2 linked regions of the Pseudorhizobium banfieldiae genome follow. The protein of the gene in region 1 interacts with the protein of each later gene in a pairwise test. Links are inferred from orthologs where the notes say so. Each region holds a gene or a part of one and is shown on either strand. Other genes may lie near its edges.

Region 1 (10,295 bases):
ATAGCTCTTTGCGCCGATGATCGTGTCCTTGCCGCCTGAGATCTGCCGGATCCAGGGGAGGAACTCCGATTTCCGTGCCCGGCCGCTTGCCTCCCGCCAGGAAGCCTCCATCGAAAGGGACTCGCGCTGACCCCAGGCAGCCACCGGATTGACCACCAGCATTGCGAACAGCCCGATCAGGAGAGCTCCAGCCGCGAAAGGCGTGATGAACTGCCATACCGAAATCCCGGCGGCGCGGGTGACGACGAGTTCATAGCGGCGGTTGAGGGCGATGAGCGAAGTCATACCAACAAACAGCGTCAGCGTCGGTATGGTCTGCTGGAAGATCAGCGGTGTGCGCATTGCCGTGAACAGCAAGGCGGCCGGTACCGAATACCCCTCCAGGCCGGATAGCCGGCGACTGGTTTCACTGAAATCGGCCAGAAAGATGATCCCGCAGACGCCGAGGAAAAACCACCCTGCCGTGGAAACGTACCTTCGGAAGAAGTATCGCGAGAGAGTATTGGCGATCATTGGCTGCCTCCTATCGAGGCGCTCGGCGATAGCTTTTGCCGTAGCCAGCGCAGCGTACGGTTCGCGAAATCGTAGACCGCCCGAGGCATCCGTATCGTCCGGTGGGTGGCAAGCAGGTAGCTGCAACTCATGATAGTGGCAACCGGCAGCAGGTACAGCAGGTAGGTGTTTGCCTCATCTTGCTTGACGAGGTTCTTGAACGAAAATCCCATCCAGCGGAGCCCGAACGCCAGCAGTAGGGCAATAACCATCGGATGGAGACGAGCCTGTCGGTGAGAGCGCGAATCGCCGGCCACCACCAAGGAGACAAGAGCGAGCATGAAAGGGAAAAGCCATTCCGTCAGGCGGCCATGCAACTCGGCGCGATAGCTGCCAGGGGAGCGTTGCACATGGGAATCTTCGGTGTCAGGGTTGAGAAGGAAACCCAGACTCCGGTCGGCAGCAGTGTAGGAGGGCGCCTCAGCTCCGGACATGGCTGAGAGATCGAAGGCGTAGGAGACAAACTTGATGATCGAGACGCGCCCTTCCGGGGTCTTTCGATGGACCTCGCCATCCCGCATGGTGAGCGAGGTGCCGCTCTCGTCGATGGATCCCTCACGGGCATAGTAGATAAGGTCGAAGTTCGGATCCCGCTGGTCGACCACGAATAATCCCGTCAGGATGCGGCCGGAATGGCGTTCCGAAATCTGCACGTAAAGGCCATCCTCAATGCTTCGGAAGGTTTTTTCCTCGATGACGGATGAGAGGAGGTCAGCATAGGCGGCTGCCACCATCTGCCGCGCGGCGACACGAGAGGGGGGCTCGACGAAATTGGCGACGACGAAACTGAAGATGCTGAGAAACGCCGCGAGCAGGAGAACCGGCCGATAAATGATGCTGCGCGAAGAACCCGCTGCGTCGATAACCGGCAGTTCCGAGTCATTGTTCATCGCGGTCAGCGTCTGCGTGATGCCGATCGCGAGCGCGAAGGGGAGGACAACGGGCACGATGGTCGGCAGGATATACGTCGCAAGCACGACGAACGAGCCCATCGACTGACCAGTGTCGGTGACCAGGTTGATTCGTCCGAGCACCTGTATGGTCCAGATGATGGTCAGCACCGGTAGGAGCGTGACCAGGAACATCTGCAAAATACGACGCAATATGTAGATTTCGAGAAGCTTCATCACGTTCCGTTGCAGCGATTCGGGCCTCTGGAGCCATCGAACGGCCGGCCTATCTAAGCGATCGCTTCAATCTTTGCGACGGCTTCGGCTCTGAAATTGGCTGGTGAATGTGATTTTTTGACGGACTGTGTCATTTGGAAAAGCGTGGTGGCCTTGGCATAGATCACGATCGGCATCAGGAATTTGTCGCCATCCTCCCCGGCTGCTTCACCGGTTAGAAATGATCCAGCAAGCTTGCCAGTAGAACCTGACTTCCCGATCCGCGCATCAATGATGCTGATTCTGCGGAAAATTTCGCATTCGGGTTGCTATGCCGGATGAAACGACGATGATCTGCGCAAATGGGATTACGAGCATCGGGATGAGAATGTCTGGAAAGTATGAAATCCGTTTCGCAACGTCGGCTCCTCTGGAGAAGACGCTGGCCGTGATGCTGCAGGTCGCAGATCAGGGCGCTCCCGCCGGTCTTGCGGAGGCGGACCCGCAAGGGGTATCGGCACGGGCCGTCGAGATATCTGGATTCAAGGCCAAGTCGATGGGAACGCTCGAGTTGATCGCGCCGGGCGGATCTGCCGCGGACCGCCTGCTGCTTCTGGGGCTCGGCAAACCGGAGGCGCTTACCGCGCATGACTGGCTGCGCGCGGGCGGTGCCGCTGCGGCGCAGTTCAAGTCGTCGAGCAAAGTGGTGGTCTTCCTTGATGCCCCCGGACTGCAGGTCTCGGCCCGCCAAGCTGCGGATTTTGCACTGGGTGTGATGCTGCGCGGCTACACGTTCGACGCCTACAAGACGAAGAAGAAGGACGACGACGAGAAACTGCCGAAGAAGGTCGCTGTCACCATCGTGACTGGCAGCCACGCCGAGGCGGCGAAACTGCTTGATGACGCCAACGCCGTCGCTGGCGGGGTCCTGCTCGCTCGGGACCTCGTCAACCTGCCGCCGAACGTACTGGGCCCGGTCGAATTCGCCGAGAAGGCCAGGCAACTGGAAGACCTTGGTGTTGAGGTCGAGATTCTGACCGAGAAGGACATGGACGAGCTGAAGATGAATGCCATCCTCGGCGTGGCACAGGGTTCCGCCCGCCCGCCGAGGATCGCCGTCATGCAGTGGAAGGGCGGGAAGGCCAAGGATGCGCCCATTGCCTTCGTCGGGAAGGGGGTCGTGTTCGACTCGGGCGGCATCTCCATCAAGCCGGGCGCCGGAATGGAGGAGATGAAGGGCGACATGGGCGGCGCAGCCGCAGTCACCGGTCTCATGCATGCGCTGGCAGCGCGCAAGGCCAAGGTGAATGCCATTGGCATTATCGGACTGGTCGAGAACATGCCGGACGGCAATGCACAGCGTCCTGGGGATATCGTGACGTCGATGTCGGGCCAGACCATCGAGATCATCAACACCGATGCGGAAGGTCGGCTCGTGCTGGCCGATGCGCTCTGGTATTGCAACGACCGCTTCAAGCCGCGGTTCATGATCAATCTCGCGACCCTGACGGGCGCAATCCTTGTGGCGCTGGGCAATCAGCATGCCGGGCTCTTCTCCAATGACGACGAACTCGCCGCCCGGCTCAGCGCAGCCGGCGAGGCGACGGGCGAGAAGCTCTGGCGCATGCCGCTCGGCAAGGAATACGACAAGATGATCGATTCCAAGTTTGCAGACATGAAGAATTCGGCCGGCCGTCATGCGGGGGCGATCACGGCGGCTCAGTTCCTGAAGCGTTACGTGGGTGACACGCCCTGGGCGCATCTGGACGTGGCCGGTACGGCGATGAACTCGCCGTCCAGCGAGATCAGCCAGTCATGGGCCTCCGGCTATGGCGTGCGCCTTCTCGACAGGCTCGTGCGCGACCATTACGAAACCTGACCCATGACCGAAGTCCTGTTCTACCACCTGACGGAATCGAAGCTCGAGGATGCGCTGCCGGCGCTCCTCGAGAAGAGTGTCGTGCGCGGCTGGCGGGTGGTGGTGCAGACGCGTGAGGAGCAGCGCCGCGACAGCCTCGATGAACATCTGTGGACCTACAGGGAAGAGAGCTTCCTGCCCCATGGCACGGATGACGGCGAGCACGCCGCTCGGCAGCCGGTTCTGATCACGACCGGTCCCGGCAACATCAACGACGCCACCGTGCGATTTGTCGTCGACTCCGCAGAGCCGCCGCCGCTTGATGCCTATGAACGCCTCGTCTTCATGTTCGACGGTTATGATTCAGAGCAGGTGGAGAATGCCCGCAGCCAATGGAAGCGGCTGAAGGGGGAGGGTCATTTGCTCACCTACTGGCAGCAGTCTCCCGAAGGTCGCTGGGTGAAGAAGGCTTGAGCGTTAGCCAGCCATCGCCTCCTCGTATTCGGCCGACAGCTCCAGCCACTGCTCCTCCGCATTTGCGAGTTTTGCGGCCGCTTCCCCGCGCTGCCTGGCCTTCTCGGCCGCCTTTGCCGGCGCCTTCTCGTAGAGCATCGGATCTGCAAGTTCCGCATCAAGCTGTTGAATCAGCCTTTCAAGCTTCGCGGTTACGGACTCGATTTCGTTGATTTTTTTCTTCAGCGGTGCAAGCGAGGCGCGCTTCTCGGCGCTCGCCTTTCGCTGCTCCGCCTTGTTCGCCGGCTCCTCTGCGCCGACTTGCGGCTTCTCGTCCTTCTTCCGGCCGGCCGCGACGATCAGGTCGCGATATTCCTCCATGTCGCCGTCGAACGGCTTCACGGTGCCTTCGTTCACCAGCCACAGCCGATCCACCGTCGCCTCGATGAGGTAACGGTCGTGGGAGATCAGGATGACCGCGCCCTCATAGTCGTTAAGCGCTTCGATGAGCGCCCGGCGGCTGTCGATGTCCAGGTGGTTGGTGGGCTCGTCGAGGATGAGCAGGTTTGGCGCGTGGAAGGCGGAAAGCCCCATCAGCAGGCGTGCCTTCTCGCCGCCCGAAAGGTCCTTTGCCGCCGTCGCCATCTTTTCCGTCGCGAGGCCCATCTGCGCAACGCGGGCGCGCACCTGCGCTTCCCCGGCCTGCGGCATCAGCCGGCGCACGTGGTCGACCGGCGTCTCGCTGGGGATCAGGTCGTCGAGCTGGTGCTGGGCGAAGAAACCGACCTTCAGGTTAGGCGCGAGCTTCATTTCTCCCGCCTGTAGTGACAGTCGTCCGGCGATCAGCTTCGCGAAGGTGGACTTGCCGTTGCCGTTCGCGCCAAGAAGTGCGATGCGGTCGTCATTGTCGATCCTCAGATTGATGCCCTTCAGGATCGGCTTGTCCGCCTCGTAGCCGACTGCGCCGCCGCTGATAGAGATGATCGGCGAGGCCGGCTGCTTCTCCGGTTCCGGAAACGTGATCGGCTGGACGTGGTCCTCGATCACGGCAGCAACCGTCCCCATCCGCTCGAGGGCTTTGACGCGGCTTTGCGCCTGCTTCGCCTTCGAGGCCTTCGCCTTGAAGCGGTCGATAAAGCTCTGCAAGTGCTTTCGTGCCGCCTCGTTCTTGGCGCGCGCCTTCATCTGCAACTCGTCGGCCTCGGCCTTCTGCCGTTCGAACTGGTCGTAGCCGCCGCGATAGAAGGTCAGCTTCTTCTGGTCGAGATGGACGATCGCGTTGACCGCGTTGTTGAGCAGGTCGCGATCGTGGCTAATGATGATGACGGTATAGGGATAGCGCCGGACATAGTCCTCGAGCCACATCGTGCCTTCGAGATCGAGGTAGTTGGTCGGCTCGTCGAGGAGCAGCAGGTCCGGCTGCGAGAACAGCACGGCCGCCAGTGCCACGCGCATGCGCCACCCTCCGGAAAACGAGGAGGCCGGCCGTGCCTGCGCCTCGTGGTCGAAGCCGAGGCCGGCCAGAATGCTCGCGGCCCGTGCCTCCGCCGAATGTGCTTCGATGTCCACCAGCCTCGTCTGGATCTCGGCGATGCGGTGCGGGTCGGTCGCGGTCTCCGCCTCCCGCATCAGCGACGCCCGCTCCTTGTCGGCAGCCAGCACGATCTCGATCAGCGGCTGCTCCGTTCCTGGAGCTTCTTGTGCCACCTGCCCGATGCGGGCATTCCTGGGGATCGAGACGGAGCCGCTTTCGGCGGCAAGGTCGCCGGTGATGATCCGGAACAGGGTCGACTTTCCGGCACCATTGCGGCCCACGAGCCCCACCTTCGCACCGGCTGGAAGGCTGACGCTCGCATGGTCGAGAAGCAGGCGGCCCGCGATCCGGGCTGAGACATCGGTAATGGTGATCATGGCCGGCGTTTTGGCTGAAGTCAGTGAACCTGGCAAGACGGGATCAGACTGGCCGGGATAAGGAGCTGCCGACTCGTCGTCATCTGGCGACCTGACAAAACGCAAGACCGCGATTAATGGCTTTTTTATTAATACCGGCTAGCATGATCTTGGAATGACGGAGGACGCTCCACGCACGGACGAGCCGTGCCCCCTTTGGACAGGTGCCTGATGCTGACGGGTCGAAGCTTCATAGTCTTGAATTTCTGCGTCTTCTTGCTGCTGATCTTCTCGGTTTGGGCCCTGCCCAACGGCCGGTTTGTCCTGGTCCTGACGGATCCCGATGCGGCACCCGATTACCCTCTCTCGGTCATCGCGAACGCTGGTGGCGCCTTCGTCGCCCAGGGTCGCTTCCCGTGGATGACCGTTGCCCACTCCGAGGCCCCGGACTTTGCAGCCCGGCTTGCAAGCGCAGGCGCGGCTCTGGTCCTCAACCATCAATTGGCACTCGGTTGCCTGGAAGGAAACAAAGGATGAGTTCACTTGCATTGCTACGCTACAAGGCTGCGGGCGGCATTGTCGGTCTGTTGTGGATCAACCTGCTGCTCGTGGCGGTTCGGGAATTCTTCAGTAGCGACGGCTTCTCGCTCGCTCCGGTGCTCGCCACCCTCGTGATCGTCGCGCTTGCGACCGCGGGCTGGTGGAAGGATCGCATCGGCTCCGCGACCCGCATCGTCACCTCCATGGCGCATGCCGCCACGGTCGCCATGCTGGTCTATTCCTTCTCCGGATCGCCGCTGCAGATCGACATCCACATGTACTTCTTCGCCTCCCTGGCGATCTGCGCCGTGTGGATCGACTGGAAGGCGCTGCTCGCCTATTCGGCTCTGGTGGCGGTGCACCACCTCGCTCTCTTCTTCGTCATGCCGCTGGCGGTCTTCCCTGGCGAATCCGATTTCTCGCGCGTCATTCTCCACGCCGTGGTCCTGATCGTGCAGACCGGCGTGCTCGTTGCCCTCACGCATGCTGTGGTCAATGCGTTCGAGGCTTCCGACGCAGCAGTTGAAGCCGCCACCAAGGCCGAACGCAATGCGGTCGAGATGTCGGAGCGGGCCCGGGAGGCGGATCGCGAGGCTGCCGAGCAGCGGGCGATGAACGCCGAGGAACGGGCGCGTGAGGCGGAGGCGACCCAGCTGGTTGTCGAGCGTCTCGGCACGGCACTGTCCGAGCTGTCGACCGGCAATCTGGCTCATCGCATCGACCAGCCGTTCCAGGGGGCGCTGGATGCATTGCGGGACTCCTACAACTCCTCCGTCGACAATCTCGAGTCGGTCCTCACCCAGGCCGGCCTTGTCGCAAACACCATTCGTGGTGGTACGGCCGAAATTGGCCGCGCCACCCACGATCTCTCGGTACGGACCGAGCGCCAGGCAGCCTCCGTGGAGGAAACGGCGAGCGCGCTCAGCATTCTCACTCAGACCGTCAACGAGACCGCCAGTGTGGCCGAGCATGTCGATCGCATGGTGGACAAGGCGCGCGATGGTGCGGAGCGCTCTGGAGCGATCGTGACCAATGCGGTGGAAGCCATGAGCCGCATCGAGAATTCGTCTCGCGAGATTGGCCAGATCATCGGCGTCATCGATGAAATCGCTTTCCAGACCAACCTGCTTGCTCTGAACGCCGGCGTGGAGGCCGCCCGCGCTGGTGAGGCCGGCAAGGGCTTCGCGGTTGTCGCCCAGGAGGTCCGTGAACTTGCCCAGCGGTCGGCCAATGCCGCCAAGGAGATCAAGGCGCTCATCAATGCCTCTGGTGCGGAGGTCAACAACGGTGTGACGCTGGTGAACCAGGCCGGCGAGGCGCTGACGGTGATTGCCAACGAAGTGCGCCAGATCAGCGGCGAGATCCAGAGGATCGTCTCCGGTGCACGCCAGCAGGCGACGGGCATCTCCGAGATCGACGGCACGATTGCCGAGATCGATCGAGGTACGCAACAGAACGCGGCCATGGTGGAAGAAAGCTCCGCGGCGGTTCAGGCCCTCCTCAACGAGGCGGTGGCGCTCGAGAACCTCATGGTGCGCTTCAAGCTATCGAAGGATGGCTCTGGGCATTCGATGGGCCGACGTGCGGCTTGAGACGGCGTGGCTCGCTCACCCGAGCCAGACGTCGAGGAACAGCATGAGCACCAGCCCGACGGCAAGGCCAAAAGTCGCCTGCTTCTGATGGCCGCTGCGGTGGGTTTCGGGGATGATTTCGTGGCTGATCACATAGAGCATGGCGCCCGCAGCGAATGCGAGTGCCCAGGGCAGCAGCGGTTGTGACACGGTGACCAGTGCTGCACCGATGAGCCCACCGACCGGCTCGACGAGGCCGGTGAGCGTGGCAATGACGAACGAACGCCACTTGCTATAGCCTTGCGCGAGGAGCGAAACAGCGACCGCAAGTCCCTCCGGCGCATTCTGAAGGCCGATTCCGACGGCGAGCGGCAGCCCGCCTTCGATGCCGTTGGCCCCGAAGCCGACGCCGACGGCCAGCCCCTCCGGGACGTTGTGGATCGTGATGGCGATGACGAAGAGCCAGATCCGGCGCACCGAGGCGCTGCTCGGCCCCTCGCGTCCGCTGTCGAAGTGCTCGTGCGGCAGAAACTCGTTCATCAGCGAAACCGTGCCCATGCCGACAAGGATGGCGATACAGGCAATCGCCGCGGGTATCGCTCCCGCACCGAAGCGCTGCTCCGCCGCTTCGAGTGCCGGAATGATCAGCGAGAAGAAGGACGCCGAAAGCATCACTCCCGCGGCGAAGCCAAGCGACAGATCGCGGAAGGCGCCGCCCGGTCGCCGCCCGAAAAGCACAGGCAGCGCGCCGACGGCGGTGCATAGGCCGGCCAGCAGGCTCCCGAGGACGCCGAGCAACAGTGGAGACATCTCTTCAATCATCGCGCGTGACCATGGCCTTGTGGCAGCAAGGAGCGAACCGATGTGGAGCGTCAGCCGCCGGAACAGAGGCGTCAGATATGGGAGGCAAGAGCCACGTCAACGCGGACTGTCTCCGTCATCGTGGCATCGCCGGGTTGGTCTGGCACGGCAGACCCCGGTGCGCACTACATCCACCGGGAGCCATCGCTGCGGAGGAAATAGACGAGGTCCAGCACCAGCGACGGTCCGCCGAGCGATGTCAGGATGGCATGGACTTGGCCGCGGTGATGGGTCTGGTGGTTGAACACGTGGGAGAGAACAGGCCCGAGCGGCTGCGTTATGGTGGTCGGATTGGAGATGGTCGTGTAGGTGAAGTCTCCGGCAATCCGCTCGTCGTTCAGGCCATCGACGAAGCCGATGATCCGCTGGTCCTCGGCGGCTCGAGCGTCTCGAAGAGCGGAAAAATCATCGAAAAGAACGACATCCAGTGCCTTCGGTGCCTCTCCTTGCACGGTCATCCGGCTCATCCAGATACGGTCCGCCACCAGCAGGTGGTTGAGCGTGCGATGGATCGAACCGAAGAACGCACCCGCGTCGGCGCGGTAGTCCTCGTCGCTCAGGTCTTCGCATGCGGCGTAGACGCGGCGATTGGCCCAGCGATTATAGTCGGCAAACATCTGGAAATGGCGGCGCATTGCATCCTCCTGGTTCGCCGCATCTTAGCCCGATCGGAATGTCGGCGGGATGATTGCATCTATGAATTTTGCTGATTGGATATGCGGGCGCCGCTCGGTCACAATCGGTATGATTTCAAGCGATCGGAGACTCCATGACCCGTGTCCTTTATTCCCTCTGCGGCCGTGACGAGAACCGCCCTTTCTCCCCGCACTGCTGGAAGGTCTCCATGGCCCTGGCTCACAAGGGCCTGGATTTCGTCGAGCGGCCCTATCCGTTCACTGCCATACCCGAAATAGAGGAGGGGTTCTCAAAGACCGTCCCCATCCTTCGCGACGGGGATCGGCTGGTGCGCGACAGTTTCGAGATCGCCGTCTATCTGGATGAGACCTATCCGGATCGTCCGACGCTGTTTGGCGGGGAGGGTGGCAGGGTCCTGTCGCGCTTTGTCGAGAGCTTTTCGCAGATGGTCCTCCACATGCCTGTAACGAAGATGGCGATCATGCACATCCACGACATGCTGGATACGCCGGACCAAGAGTACTTTCGGGCCAGCCGGCTCGATCGTCTGGGCAAGGAAATCGAAGCCGTCGCCGCAGAGGGCGACGCGGAGCGGGAGACCTTTGCTGCGAGGCTCGAGCCCGTCCGCCGCACGCTGCATTTCCAGCCGTTCCTGGGCGGCGACAGCCCGCTGTTTGCCGATTACATCCTCTTCGGTGCCTTGCAGTGGATGCGGGTGACAGCCGGCCCGCCTCCCTTGGCGGCGGACGATTCCGTCATGCAGTGGTTCGAGCGCTGCCTTGACCTTCATGATGGTCTCGGACGGCGTGTGACGGCCGCGTGAAATTC
Region 2 (10,878 bases), 2.3 Mb from region 1 along the record:
GGGCGGCGTCCGTCTCGCGAAGTCGGTCGACGAAGTCATCGCCAACGTCAAGGACATGCTCGGCAACACGCTGGTGACCGCCCAGACCGGCGAGGCCGGCAAGCAGGTCAACCGCCTCTACATCGAGGATGGTGCGGACATCGCTCGCGAGCTCTACTGTTCGCTGCTGGTCGATCGCTCCGTTGGCCGCGTAGCCTTCGTCGTGTCGACCGAGGGGGGGATGGATATCGAAGCCGTTGCCCACGACACGCCTGAAAAGATCCATACGATCGCCATCGATCCAGAAACCGGCGTGACGGCGGACGACGTCTCGAAGATCTCCAAGGCGCTCGAACTGACGGGTGCTGCGGCCGAGGACGCGAAGACCCTCTTCCCGATCCTCTACAAGGCCTTCTCCGAGAAGGACATGTCGCTGCTCGAGATCAACCCACTGATCGTCATGCAGAACGGCCATCTGCGCGTTCTCGACGCCAAGGTATCGTTCGATGGCAACGCGCTTTTCCGTCACGACGACGTGCGGGCGCTGCGTGACGAGACTGAGGAAGACGCCAAGGAAATTGAGGCCTCCAAGTGGGACCTCGCCTATGTGGCCCTCGACGGCAACATCGGCTGCATGGTCAACGGTGCCGGTCTCGCCATGGCGACGATGGACATCATCAAGCTCTACGGCAAGGAGCCGGCGAACTTCTGCGACGTCGGCGGCGGCGCCGGCAAGGAGAAGGTGGCGGCAGCCTTCAAGATTATCACCGCCGACCCGAAGGTCGAGGGCATCCTCGTCAACATCTTCGGCGGCATCATGCGCTGCGACGTGATTGCGGAAGGCGTGGTTGCTGCGGTGCAGGAAGTTGGCCTGAAGGTTCCGCTCGTCGTGCGCCTCGAGGGCACGAATGTCGAGCTCGGCAAGAAGATCCTGAACGAATCCGGCCTAGCGATCACTGCGGCTGACGACCTTGACGACGCGGCGAAGAAGATCGTCGCGGCGATCGAAGCCTAACCTGGAAGGACCGCAAAATGTCTATTCTCGTCAACAAAGACACCAAGGTCATCGTCCAGGGCCTGACCGGCAAGACCGGCACCTTCCACACCGAACAGGCGCTCGCCTACTACGGCACCAAGATGGTTGGTGGCGTGCACCCAAAGAAGGGTGGCGAATCCTGGTCGTCGGGCGTCGACGGCACCTCGCTGCCGATCTTCACGTCCGTCGCCGAAGCCAAGGAGCGGACCGGCGCCGACGCGACCGTGATCTACGTTCCGCCGGCGGGCGCCGCGGACGCGATCATCGAGGCGATCGAGGCTGAAGTCCCGTTCATCACCTGCATCACCGAGGGCATCCCTGTCATGGACATGGTGCGGGTGAAGGCCAAGCTCGACAAGTCGAAGTCGCGCCTGCTCGGCCCGAACTGCCCGGGTATCCTGACGCCGGAAGAATGCAAGATCGGCATCATGCCGGGCTCGATCTTCCGCAAGGGGTCGGTCGGGATCGTGTCGCGCTCCGGCACGCTGACCTACGAGGCCGTGTTCCAGACCTCCAACGAAGGCCTCGGCCAGACGACGGCCGTCGGCATCGGCGGTGATCCGGTCAAGGGCACCGAGTTCATCGACGTGCTGGAGATGTTCCTCGCCGACGACGCGACGACCTCGATCATCATGATCGGCGAGATCGGCGGCTCGGCCGAGGAAGACGCCGCTCAGTTCCTGATCGACGAAGCCAAGAAGGGCCGCAAGAAGCCGATGGCAGGCTTCATTGCCGGCCGTACGGCTCCGAAGGGTCGCACGATGGGTCATGCCGGCGCGGTCGTTTCCGGCGGCAAGGGCGATGCGGAATCGAAGATCGCGGCCATGGAAGCGGCCGGCATCAAGGTTTCGCCATCCCCGGCGCGCCTCGGCAAGACGCTGGTTGAAGTTCTCAAGGGCTGAGGCCACATAGCGATGCGGTGAGCGCATCGGATACGCTTCGGGCCGGCGGCGAGGAACATGCGTCGCCTGCCCGGGTTCAGCGTCGGTAGACGCGGTGTGCCGGCCTAGCGCCGGCGATTGCAGTTTGATGGCGGTGGCCGGCGCCCAGTCTCCGGCCTTCAATTATGTCAGGAGGCGGACGCGGCGTCCGCAGTAGAACCATGGCACGGCAAGAAGCCAACGAGCAGTTTCTCATCACCTCCTTCCTGGACGGCGCCAATGCCTCCTATATCGAGCAGCTCTATGCCCGGTACGAGGAGAACCCCAATTCGGTTGGGCCGGAATGGCAGTCTTTCTTCAAGGCGCTTGCCGACAGTCCGGAGGACGTGAAGAAGGCTGCAGCCGGTGCGTCCTGGCAGCGCCGGAACTGGCCGGTTACCCCGGGTGGTGACCTGGTGGCCGCGCTGGACGGCAACTGGCCGATGGTGGAGAAGGCGATCGAGGGCAAGGTCAAGGCGAAAGCCGAGGCTGCCGCTGCCGCATCCCGCACGGTCGTCAATGAGACCGAAGTGCTGCAGGCCACCCGCGATTCCGTACGCGCCATCATGATGATCCGCGCCTATCGCATGCGCGGCCACCTGCACGCCAAGCTCGATCCGCTCGGGTTGGCCATCCCGGTGGAAGATTACAACGAGCTTTCGCCGACTTCCTACGGTTTCACGGAAGCCGACTATGATCGCAGGATCTTCATCGACAACGTGCTCGGGCTGGAATACGCGACCATCCCGGAAATGCTCGACATCCTGAAGCGGACCTACTGCTCGACCATGGGCGTCGAGTTCATGCATATCTCCAATCCCGAGGAGAAGCAGTGGATCCAGGAGCGGATCGAAGGGCCCGACAAGGGCGTCGAGTTCACGCCGAACGGCAAGAAGGCGATCCTGCAGAAACTGGTCGAGGCCGAAGGCTACGAGCAGTTCCTCGACGTGCGCTTCAAGGGCACCAAGCGCTTTGGTCTCGATGGCGGTGAATCGCTCATCCCGGCGCTCGAGCAGATCATCAAGCGCGGCGGACAGGAAGGGCTGGAGGAGATCGTGCTGGGCATGGCCCACCGTGGCCGCCTGAACGTGCTGACCAATGTCATGGGCAAGCCGCATCGCGCGGTGTTCCACGAGTTCAAGGGCGGATCGTTCAAGCCGGACGACGTCGAAGGCTCGGGCGACGTCAAGTATCACCTCGGCGCTTCCTCCGACCGTGAGTTCGACGGCAACAAGGTGCACCTGTCGCTGACCGCAAACCCCTCGCACCTGGAGATCGTCAACCCGGTCGTCATGGGGAAGGCGCGTGCCAAGCAGGACATGCTGGCCAAGACCTTCGACAAGGACGGCATCATCCCGCTCAACGAACGGGCCAAGGTTCTGCCGCTGCTGCTGCACGGCGATGCGGCCTTCGCTGGCCAGGGCGTCGTGGCCGAAATCCTCGGCTTGTCCGGTCTGCGCGGTCACCGCGTCGCGGGGATGATCCACTTCATCATCAACAACCAGATCGGCTTTACGACGAACCCCGCGTTCTCGCGCTCATCGCCTTATCCGTCCGACGTGGCCAAGATGATCGAAGCGCCGATCTTCCACGTCAACGGCGACGATCCGGAGTCCGTCGTCTATGCCGCCAAGGTGGCTACTGAATACCGGATGAAGTTCCACAAGCCGGTTGTCGTGGACATGTTCTGCTACCGCCGCTTCGGCCACAACGAAGGCGACGAGCCGGCGTTCACGCAGCCGAAGATGTACAAGGTCATTCGCGCGCACAAGACCGTAGCCCAGCTCTACGCCGAACGACTGATCGCCGAAGGGCTGATCACCGATGGCGAATTCGAGAAGATGAAGGCCGACTGGCGCGCGCACCTGGAACAGGAATTCGAGGCCGGCCAGACCTACAAGCCGAACAAGGCGGACTGGCTCGATGGCGTCTGGTCCGGGCTGCGCTCTGCCGACAATGCCGACGAGCAGCGCCGCGGTAAGACCTCCGTGCCGATGAAGCAGTTGAAGGAGATCGGCCGCAAGCTGTCGACGATCCCTGACGGCTTCAACGCGCACCGCACGATCAAGCGCTTCATGGAAAACCGCGCCCAGATGGTGGAGACGGGCGAGGGGATCGACTGGGCGATGGCGGAAGCGCTGGCCTTCGGCTCGCTGGCTGTCGAGGGGACCAAGATCCGCCTGTCGGGCCAGGACTGCGAGCGCGGCACCTTCTCGCAGCGTCACTCCGTGCTCTACGACCAGGAGACGGAAGAGCGCTACATTCCGCTGTCCAACCTCGCGCCGACCCAGGCGCGCTACGAGGTCATCAACTCGATGCTCTCCGAAGAAGCGGTCCTCGGATTCGAGTACGGTTACTCGCTGGCGCGCCCCAACGCACTGACGCTCTGGGAAGCGCAGTTCGGTGACTTTGCTAACGGCGCGCAGGTTGTCTTCGACCAGTTCATCTCGTCGGGTGAGCGCAAGTGGCTGCGCATGTCTGGTCTCGTCTGCCTGCTTCCGCACGGTTATGAAGGTCAGGGCCCCGAGCATTCGTCTGCCCGCCTGGAGCGCTGGCTGCAGATGTGCGCCGAGGACAACATGCAGGTCGCCAACTGCACGACGCCGGCGAACTACTTCCACATCCTGCGCCGGCAGGTGAAGCGCGACTTCCGCAAGCCGCTGATCCTGATGACGCCGAAGTCGCTGCTGCGTCACAAGCGGGCTACGTCAACCCTCGCGGAGATGGCTGGTGAGTCTGCCTTCCATCGCCTGCTGTGGGACGATGCGGAAGTCATCAAGGACGGTCCGATCAAGCTGCAGAAGGATGCCAAGATCCGTCGCGTCGTCATGTGCACCGGCAAGGTCTACTACGATCTGCTGGAAGAGCGCGAGAAGCGTGGCATTGACGACGTCTACCTGCTTCGCATCGAGCAGCTTTACCCGTTCCCGGCGAAGGCGCTGATCAACGAGCTGTCCCGCTTCCGCAATGCGGAGATGGTCTGGTGCCAGGAAGAACCCAAGAACATGGGTGCGTGGGCCTTCATCGACCCCTATCTGGAGTGGGTGCTGGCGCATATCGATGCCAAGTACCAGAGGGTTCGTTACACCGGCCGCCCTGCAGCGGCATCGCCGGCGACGGGTCTGATGTCGAAGCACCTCGCCCAGCTCGAAGCATTCCTCGAAGACGCGCTTGGCGGCTGATCTGGCCGCCAGCGACAAGATCGACATTCTAGAGAAACGGAAACACTCCATGGCCACCGAAATCCGCGTCCCTACCCTCGGCGAGTCCGTCAGTGAGGCAACAGTCGGCACCTGGTTCAAGAAAGTCGGCGATACCGTGAAGGCGGACGAGCCGCTGGTCGAGCTCGAGACGGACAAGGTTACCGTCGAGGTTCCGGCACCGGCTTCGGGCGTGCTCACGGAAATTGTCGCACAGAACGGCGAGACCGTCGGGCTCGACGCACTTCTCGGCCAGATCGCCGAAGGTGCCGCCGGTGCGGCACCGGCTGCTCCCGCCAAGGCCGAAGCTCCTGCCAAGGCCGCCGAAGCGGCTCCTGCCAAGACCGCCGAGCCGGCACCGGCCGCCAAGGGCACCTCCGACATGCCGGCAGCACCCGCCGCCGCCAAGATGCTGTCCGAAAACAAACTGTCTGCCGATCAGGTGGAAGGATCCGGCAAGCGCGGCCAGGTTCTGAAGGGCGACGTGATCGCCGCCGTCGCCAAGGGCGTCTCGGCCCCCGCCGCATCCGCTGAGGCTCCGAAGGCCGCGCGCGCGCCGTCGACGACCGAAGATGCGGGACGCGAGGAACGGGTGAAGATGACGCGCCTGCGCCAGACGATCGCACGCCGCCTCAAGGACGCACAGAACACTGCTGCCATGCTGACCACCTATAACGAGGTGGACATGAAGGCGGTGATGGACCTGCGCAACCGCTACAAGGACATCTTCGAGAAGAAGCACGGCGTGAAGCTCGGCTTCATGGGCTTCTTCACCAAGGCCGTTACGCACGCGCTGAAGGAACTGCCGGCCGTCAACGCCGAGATCGACGGCACCGACATCATCTACAAGAACTACTGCCACATCGGCGTTGCCGTCGGTACCGACAAGGGCCTGGTCGTCCCGGTCGTGCGTGATGCGGACCAGATGTCGATCGCAGAGATCGAGAAGGAAATCGGCCGCCTCGGCAAGGCCGCCCGTGATGGCCAGCTTGGCATGGCCGACATGCAGGGTGGCACGTTCACCATCTCGAATGGCGGCGTCTACGGCTCACTCATGTCCTCGCCGATCCTCAACGCGCCGCAGTCCGGCATTCTCGGCATGCACAAGATCCAGGAGCGTCCGGTTGCCATTGGCGGCCAGGTCGTCATCCGTCCGATGATGTATCTCGCGCTCTCCTACGACCACCGGATCGTTGACGGCAAGGAAGCGGTGACATTCCTCGTGCGCGTCAAGGAAAGCCTGGAAGATCCGGAGCGCCTGGTTCTCGACCTGTAAGGTCTGAAGAAGAGGGAAGAGCAGCATGGACCCCGCCTCGGCAAACGCCACCCATATGGTGATCGTGCTGTGCCTGAGCGTGGCCCTGCTGTTCTTTCATATCCTGCTGCAGGGCATGCTGGCGACGCGGGAGCTTGGATCGGCCTGGAATGCCGGACCGCGCGACGAGGAGCGGCAGCCAAAGGGCGTCCTTGCCGGACGAGCCGCCCGCGCGTCGAAGAACTTCCAGGAAACCTATCCGGCATTCATCGGGCTTCTCCTTGCACTTGGGCTCATTGGTGATCCGTCAGGTGTCGGCATCGCCGGCGCCTGGACCTGGCTCATCGCCCGCATCGTCTATATCCCGCTCTACCTGGCAGGCGTGCCTTACATCCGTTCGCTCGCATGGCTGATGAGCGTTGTTGGTCTCGTCGTCATGATGGCCACGCTTTTGTTCTGAGAGATCGCGTCATGCACGCCTACTTCATCGAACTGATCTCGCTGATGGCCATTTTCTCCTTCGCCATTGTTTCGCCCGGCGCTGACCTCGCCATGGTGATGCGGCAGGCGGTGGTTCACGGCCGGCGGCAGGCGATCATCACGAGCTTCGGCATAGGAGCGTCGCTGATGCTCCACGTTACCTACACCATTCTCGGGCTCGGGCTGATCGTGTCCCAGTCGGTCTACCTGTTCAACATGGTGAAATGGCTGGGCGTTGCCTATCTGATCTACATCGGGGTGAAGGCACTGAGGGCGGGCAGGACCGAGATCACCATCTCGGCGGAGACCGAATCCGGCGCTGTCAGAAGCCAGACGGCTTCGAAGGCATTCATGCTCGGCTTCGCCGCCAACGCACTCAATCCGAAGGCGGTCTTCTTCTTCCTGTCGATCTTCTCATCCGTCGTCAGCGCCCATACGCCGATGGCGATCAAGTTCGGCTACGGCACGGTGATGGCAACCTGCCTCATTCTGTGGTTCGTGGGCGTGAGCGCGTTCATGACCACGCCGCGCATGCGCGCAGCGTTCTCGCGCGCCAGCAAGTGGATCGACCGGACCAGTGGCGTGGTATTCATCGCGCTCGGTATCAAGCTTGCGACTGAAAAGGCGGCCTAAGGGCCATTCTCGAAATATTGGCGGGTAACGCCGCCAGAAACAGGACCAGGATTTAGAACATGGCTTATGATGTCGTCGTTATCGGAAGCGGACCCGGTGGTTATGTCTGCGCCATCAAGGCGGCCCAGCTCGGGCTGAAGGTTGCCGTGGTCGAGAAGCGTGCCACCTATGGCGGCACCTGCCTCAATGTCGGCTGCATTCCCTCCAAGGCCCTCCTGCATGCCTCCGAGATGTTCCATCATGCCGCCCACGGCATGGATTCGCTCGGCGTCGAGATCCCGGCTCCCAAGCTCAACCTTGAAAAGATGATGGCGCACAAGGATGCGACGGTGAAGTCGAACGTCGACGGGGTCGCTTTCCTGTTCAAGAAGAACAAGATCGACGGCTTGATCGGAACCGGCAAGATCGTTGCGGCCGGCAAGGTCTCCGTGACTGCCGAGGACGGCAGCACCCAGGAACTGGAGACGAAGAACATCGTCATCGCCACCGGTTCCGACGTTGCCGGCATCCCCGGCGTGAATGTCGAGGTCGATGAGAAGGTGATCGTCTCCTCCACCGGCGCAATCGCGCTCGACAAGGTGCCGCAGAACCTCGTGGTCGTCGGCGGTGGCGTGATCGGGCTGGAGCTCGGCTCGGTCTGGATGCGCCTCGGCGCCAAGGTGACGGTCGTCGAATACCTGGACACCATCCTCGGCGGGATGGACGGCGAGGTCTCCAAGCAGTTCCAGCGCATGCTGGCCAAGCAGGGAATGACCTTCAACCTGGGAGAAAAGGTGACCGGGGTCGAAAAGTCCGGCGCCGGTGCCAAGGTCACGTTCGAGCCTGTGAAGGGCGGCGAAGCGCAGACGATCGAGGCGGATGTCGTGCTGATCTCCACCGGCCGCAAGCCCTATACGGCAGGCCTTGGCCTCGAAGAGGCGGGCGTGGCGCTCGACAATCGCGGCCGGGTCGAGATTGACGGGCACTACAAGACGAATGTCGACGGCATCTATGCGATCGGCGACGTCGTGAAGGGGCCGATGCTCGCCCACAAGGCGGAAGACGAAGGCGTGGCGCTGGCGGAAATTCTCGCCGGCCAGCACGGCCATGTAAACTACGATGTCATTCCTGGCGTCGTCTATACGCAGCCGGAAGTCGCTTCGGTCGGCAAGACCGAGGAAGAGCTGAAGGCGGCAGGAGTGGCTTACAAGGTCGGAAAGTTCCCCTTCACCGCGAACGGCCGTGCCCGCGCGATGCAGGTGACGGACGGCTTCGTGAAGATCCTCGCCGACAAGGAGACGGATCGCGTGCTCGGTGGCCACATCGTCGGCTTCGGTGCGGGCGAAATGATCCACGAGATCGCCGTGCTGATGGAGTTCGGTGGATCGTCGGAAGATCTTGGCCGCACCTGCCATGCGCATCCGACCATGTCGGAAGCGGTGAAGGAGGCAGCCCTCGCCACCTTCTTCAAGCCGCTCCACATGTAGAAACGCAAGACGGGCATTAAATCTTCTTCATCTTGAAGGCCGCAGCTTGCCACGCAGGCTGCGGCCTTTAACATCCGGAAGCAATTGCCGCGCAACGTGTTGACGAAAGGCAAGACAATGGCTTCCGACACCGTTTCCTATTCTGTTTCCCAACGCATCCTGCACTGGCTGGTCGTCGCTCTGGTCTTCTTCAACCTTCTGCTTCCGGAAGGCATGGAAGAGTGGAACCGCGCAGTTCGACAGGCGGGTGCGGCGACCGCCGAGCAGGTGGCAAGCGCCAACCTTCACGCCTATGCCGGCATCCTGATCGCGATACTCACCGTCTGGCGGATCGTGCTGCGGCTGACGATGAAGAGCCCGGCACTGCCTGTGGAGGAGCCGCCGATCTTCCGGATCGCCGCCAAGGCTGCGCACGGACTGCTCTACGTGTTGCTGCTGGCCCTGCCGCTGACCGGCGCTGGTGCCTACTATCTCGGCAACGAGCAGGCGGGCGACTTTCACGGGGGACCGCTGAAGGCGCTCCTGTGGCTTCTGATCGTCGCTCATGTTCTGGGCGTGCTGGCGCACCAGTTCTACTGGAAGACGAACGTCATGAAGCGAAGGACGGTCGGTTAGTGCTTCCGGGAACGGCTGACGGTGAAGCCCTGCTTGCGTAGCAATTCGACCAACCCATCCTCGCCCGGCAGGTGCAGGGCCCCAATAGCCACGAAGGCGCCGCCCTCGGCGAGAATGGGTGCGGCGCGCTCCGCCATCCGATGGTTGCGGTCGGAAATCACCGCGCTTTCGAAAGCGGCGTAGGCGCTCTCGTCCCCTTCGGTCAATGTCGGGGTCAGCGCCTTCAGCGCCGGAATAGTCACGCCCGTTTCCTCAGCGAGATAGAGTTCCGTCGTCGTCTCCACGACATCGTCCATCCGGCCGCCGAGCCTGACCGTCTCGACAAGAGCCTGGAGATGGAAGTCGATCGGCATTCCAGCCATCGCCGCCAGCTGCTCCTGAAGCGTTTCCAGCCCCTTCACGGGCTTGCCGGATGCCATGGCGTCGAGCGCGATCTTCTTGTCGAGAAATATGGCGCCGCCTGCCTTGCGCGCCGATTCGCAGGCTGAAGTCGCCACAAAGCCTGCCAGCATCCAGGGTTTCATGCGCGACACTGCGGAAAGGACGAGACCCCTTTCCTCCAGCCCTTCCTTCAGGACCACCAGATCTTCCGGGGGCAGAAGATTCTCGATCGACCGGCCATCCGTGAACATGGTCAGTTCAGGTCTGGCCAGGATGGCGGCAGCCGCCCTCCGCTCGTCGAGGATCTCGTCGGATTCGATGACGATCACCCGTGCGGCTGCGTGCGCCTCTGCGGCGCCCGGCGGCATCTTCAGGACACGCGGATCAGTCACGTGCATGGTGCCCAGCAGGTAGGACGGGGCAATGCCCTCGCGCTCGACCTTCCAGAAGAGACCTTGGCCGTTCACCACGTCTCGGCCCTCCGCCATCACAGCGGCGTAGGCCTGTGGATCGTCACGCTGCAAGCCTTTCAGCAGGTTCTTGCCGTGACATGCAGTCTCTGCTCTTGCCGGCGCGTACATGAGAAGGATCATCAGCAGGGACATCAGCGCCAACAGGTGGCCGGCGGCGAGCAGCCAAAGGGCAGTTGCGGACAGCTGGTGCAGCAAGCGCCGTGGCAGCGGGAAGAGGGCGTGGGTCGTCATGTCATCCTTCCAGGGAGGCCACAAGGACCTTAACCTCACGACCTGCACGAGCCATTAAGGCGGATGGTTAAGGCAATCCTATGCCCGCGGATGCGCCCGATCGTAGACCTCCAGCAGGCGTAGCGTGTCGACGCCAGTATAGACCTGCGTCGTCGAGAGGCTTGCATGTCCCAGAAGCTCCTGGATTGTCCTCAGATCACCGCCGCCTG

The links.
Region 2: the proteins of NT26_RS05490 (region 1) and NT26_RS16605 interact in binary tests that used the Escherichia coli proteins (3 or more experiments, as listed by UniProt). The link is inferred for Pseudorhizobium banfieldiae from one-to-one orthologs.

What each region holds. Positions count from the first base shown.
Region 1 is NZ_FO082820.1:1,138,283-1,148,577, forward strand. Bases 3,438-6,425 are described here. They hold NT26_RS05490 (ABC-F family ATP-binding cassette domain-containing protein), read right to left. Parts: upstream 5,881-6,425; coding sequence 3,994-5,880; downstream 3,438-3,993. Other genes in these bases: NT26_RS05480 (leucyl aminopeptidase), read left to right, coding at 3,438-3,537; NT26_RS05485 (DNA polymerase III subunit chi), read left to right, coding at 3,541-3,990; NT26_RS05495 (hypothetical protein), read left to right, coding at 6,091-6,396; NT26_RS05500 (methyl-accepting chemotaxis protein), read left to right, coding at 6,393-6,425. Also shown: LPS export ABC transporter permease LptG, read right to left, coding at 1-513; NT26_RS05475 (LptF/LptG family permease), read right to left, coding at 510-1,679; more of NT26_RS05480, read left to right, coding at 2,047-3,437; more of NT26_RS05500, read left to right, coding at 6,426-7,991; NT26_RS05505 (ZIP family metal transporter), read right to left, coding at 8,007-8,780; NT26_RS05510 (DinB family protein), read right to left, coding at 8,957-9,466; NT26_RS05515 (glutathione S-transferase family protein), read left to right, coding at 9,601-10,290. UniProt on the Escherichia coli protein: Genetic data indicate it may be involved in ribosome assembly or function.
Region 2 is NZ_FO082820.1:3,407,199-3,418,076, reverse strand. What follows is about bases 1,747-5,317. They hold NT26_RS16605 (2-oxoglutarate dehydrogenase E1 component), read left to right. Parts: upstream 1,747-2,117; coding sequence 2,118-5,117; downstream 5,118-5,317. Other genes in these bases: odhB (2-oxoglutarate dehydrogenase complex dihydrolipoyllysine-residue succinyltransferase), read left to right, coding at 5,167-5,317; sucD (succinate--CoA ligase subunit alpha), read left to right, coding at 1,747-1,917. In the rest of the region: sucC (ADP-forming succinate--CoA ligase subunit beta), read left to right, coding at 1-994; more of sucD, read left to right, coding at 1,012-1,746; more of odhB, read left to right, coding at 5,318-6,411; NT26_RS16595 (MAPEG family protein), read left to right, coding at 6,437-6,850; NT26_RS16590 (LysE family translocator), read left to right, coding at 6,862-7,503; lpdA (dihydrolipoyl dehydrogenase), read left to right, coding at 7,563-8,969; NT26_RS16580 (cytochrome b), read left to right, coding at 9,087-9,584; NT26_RS16575 (TraB/GumN family protein), read right to left, coding at 9,581-10,570; NT26_RS16570 (tyrosine recombinase XerC), read right to left, coding at 10,748-10,878. UniProt on the Escherichia coli protein: E1 component of the 2-oxoglutarate dehydrogenase (OGDH) complex which catalyzes the decarboxylation of 2-oxoglutarate, the first step in the conversion of 2-oxoglutarate to succinyl-CoA and CO(2).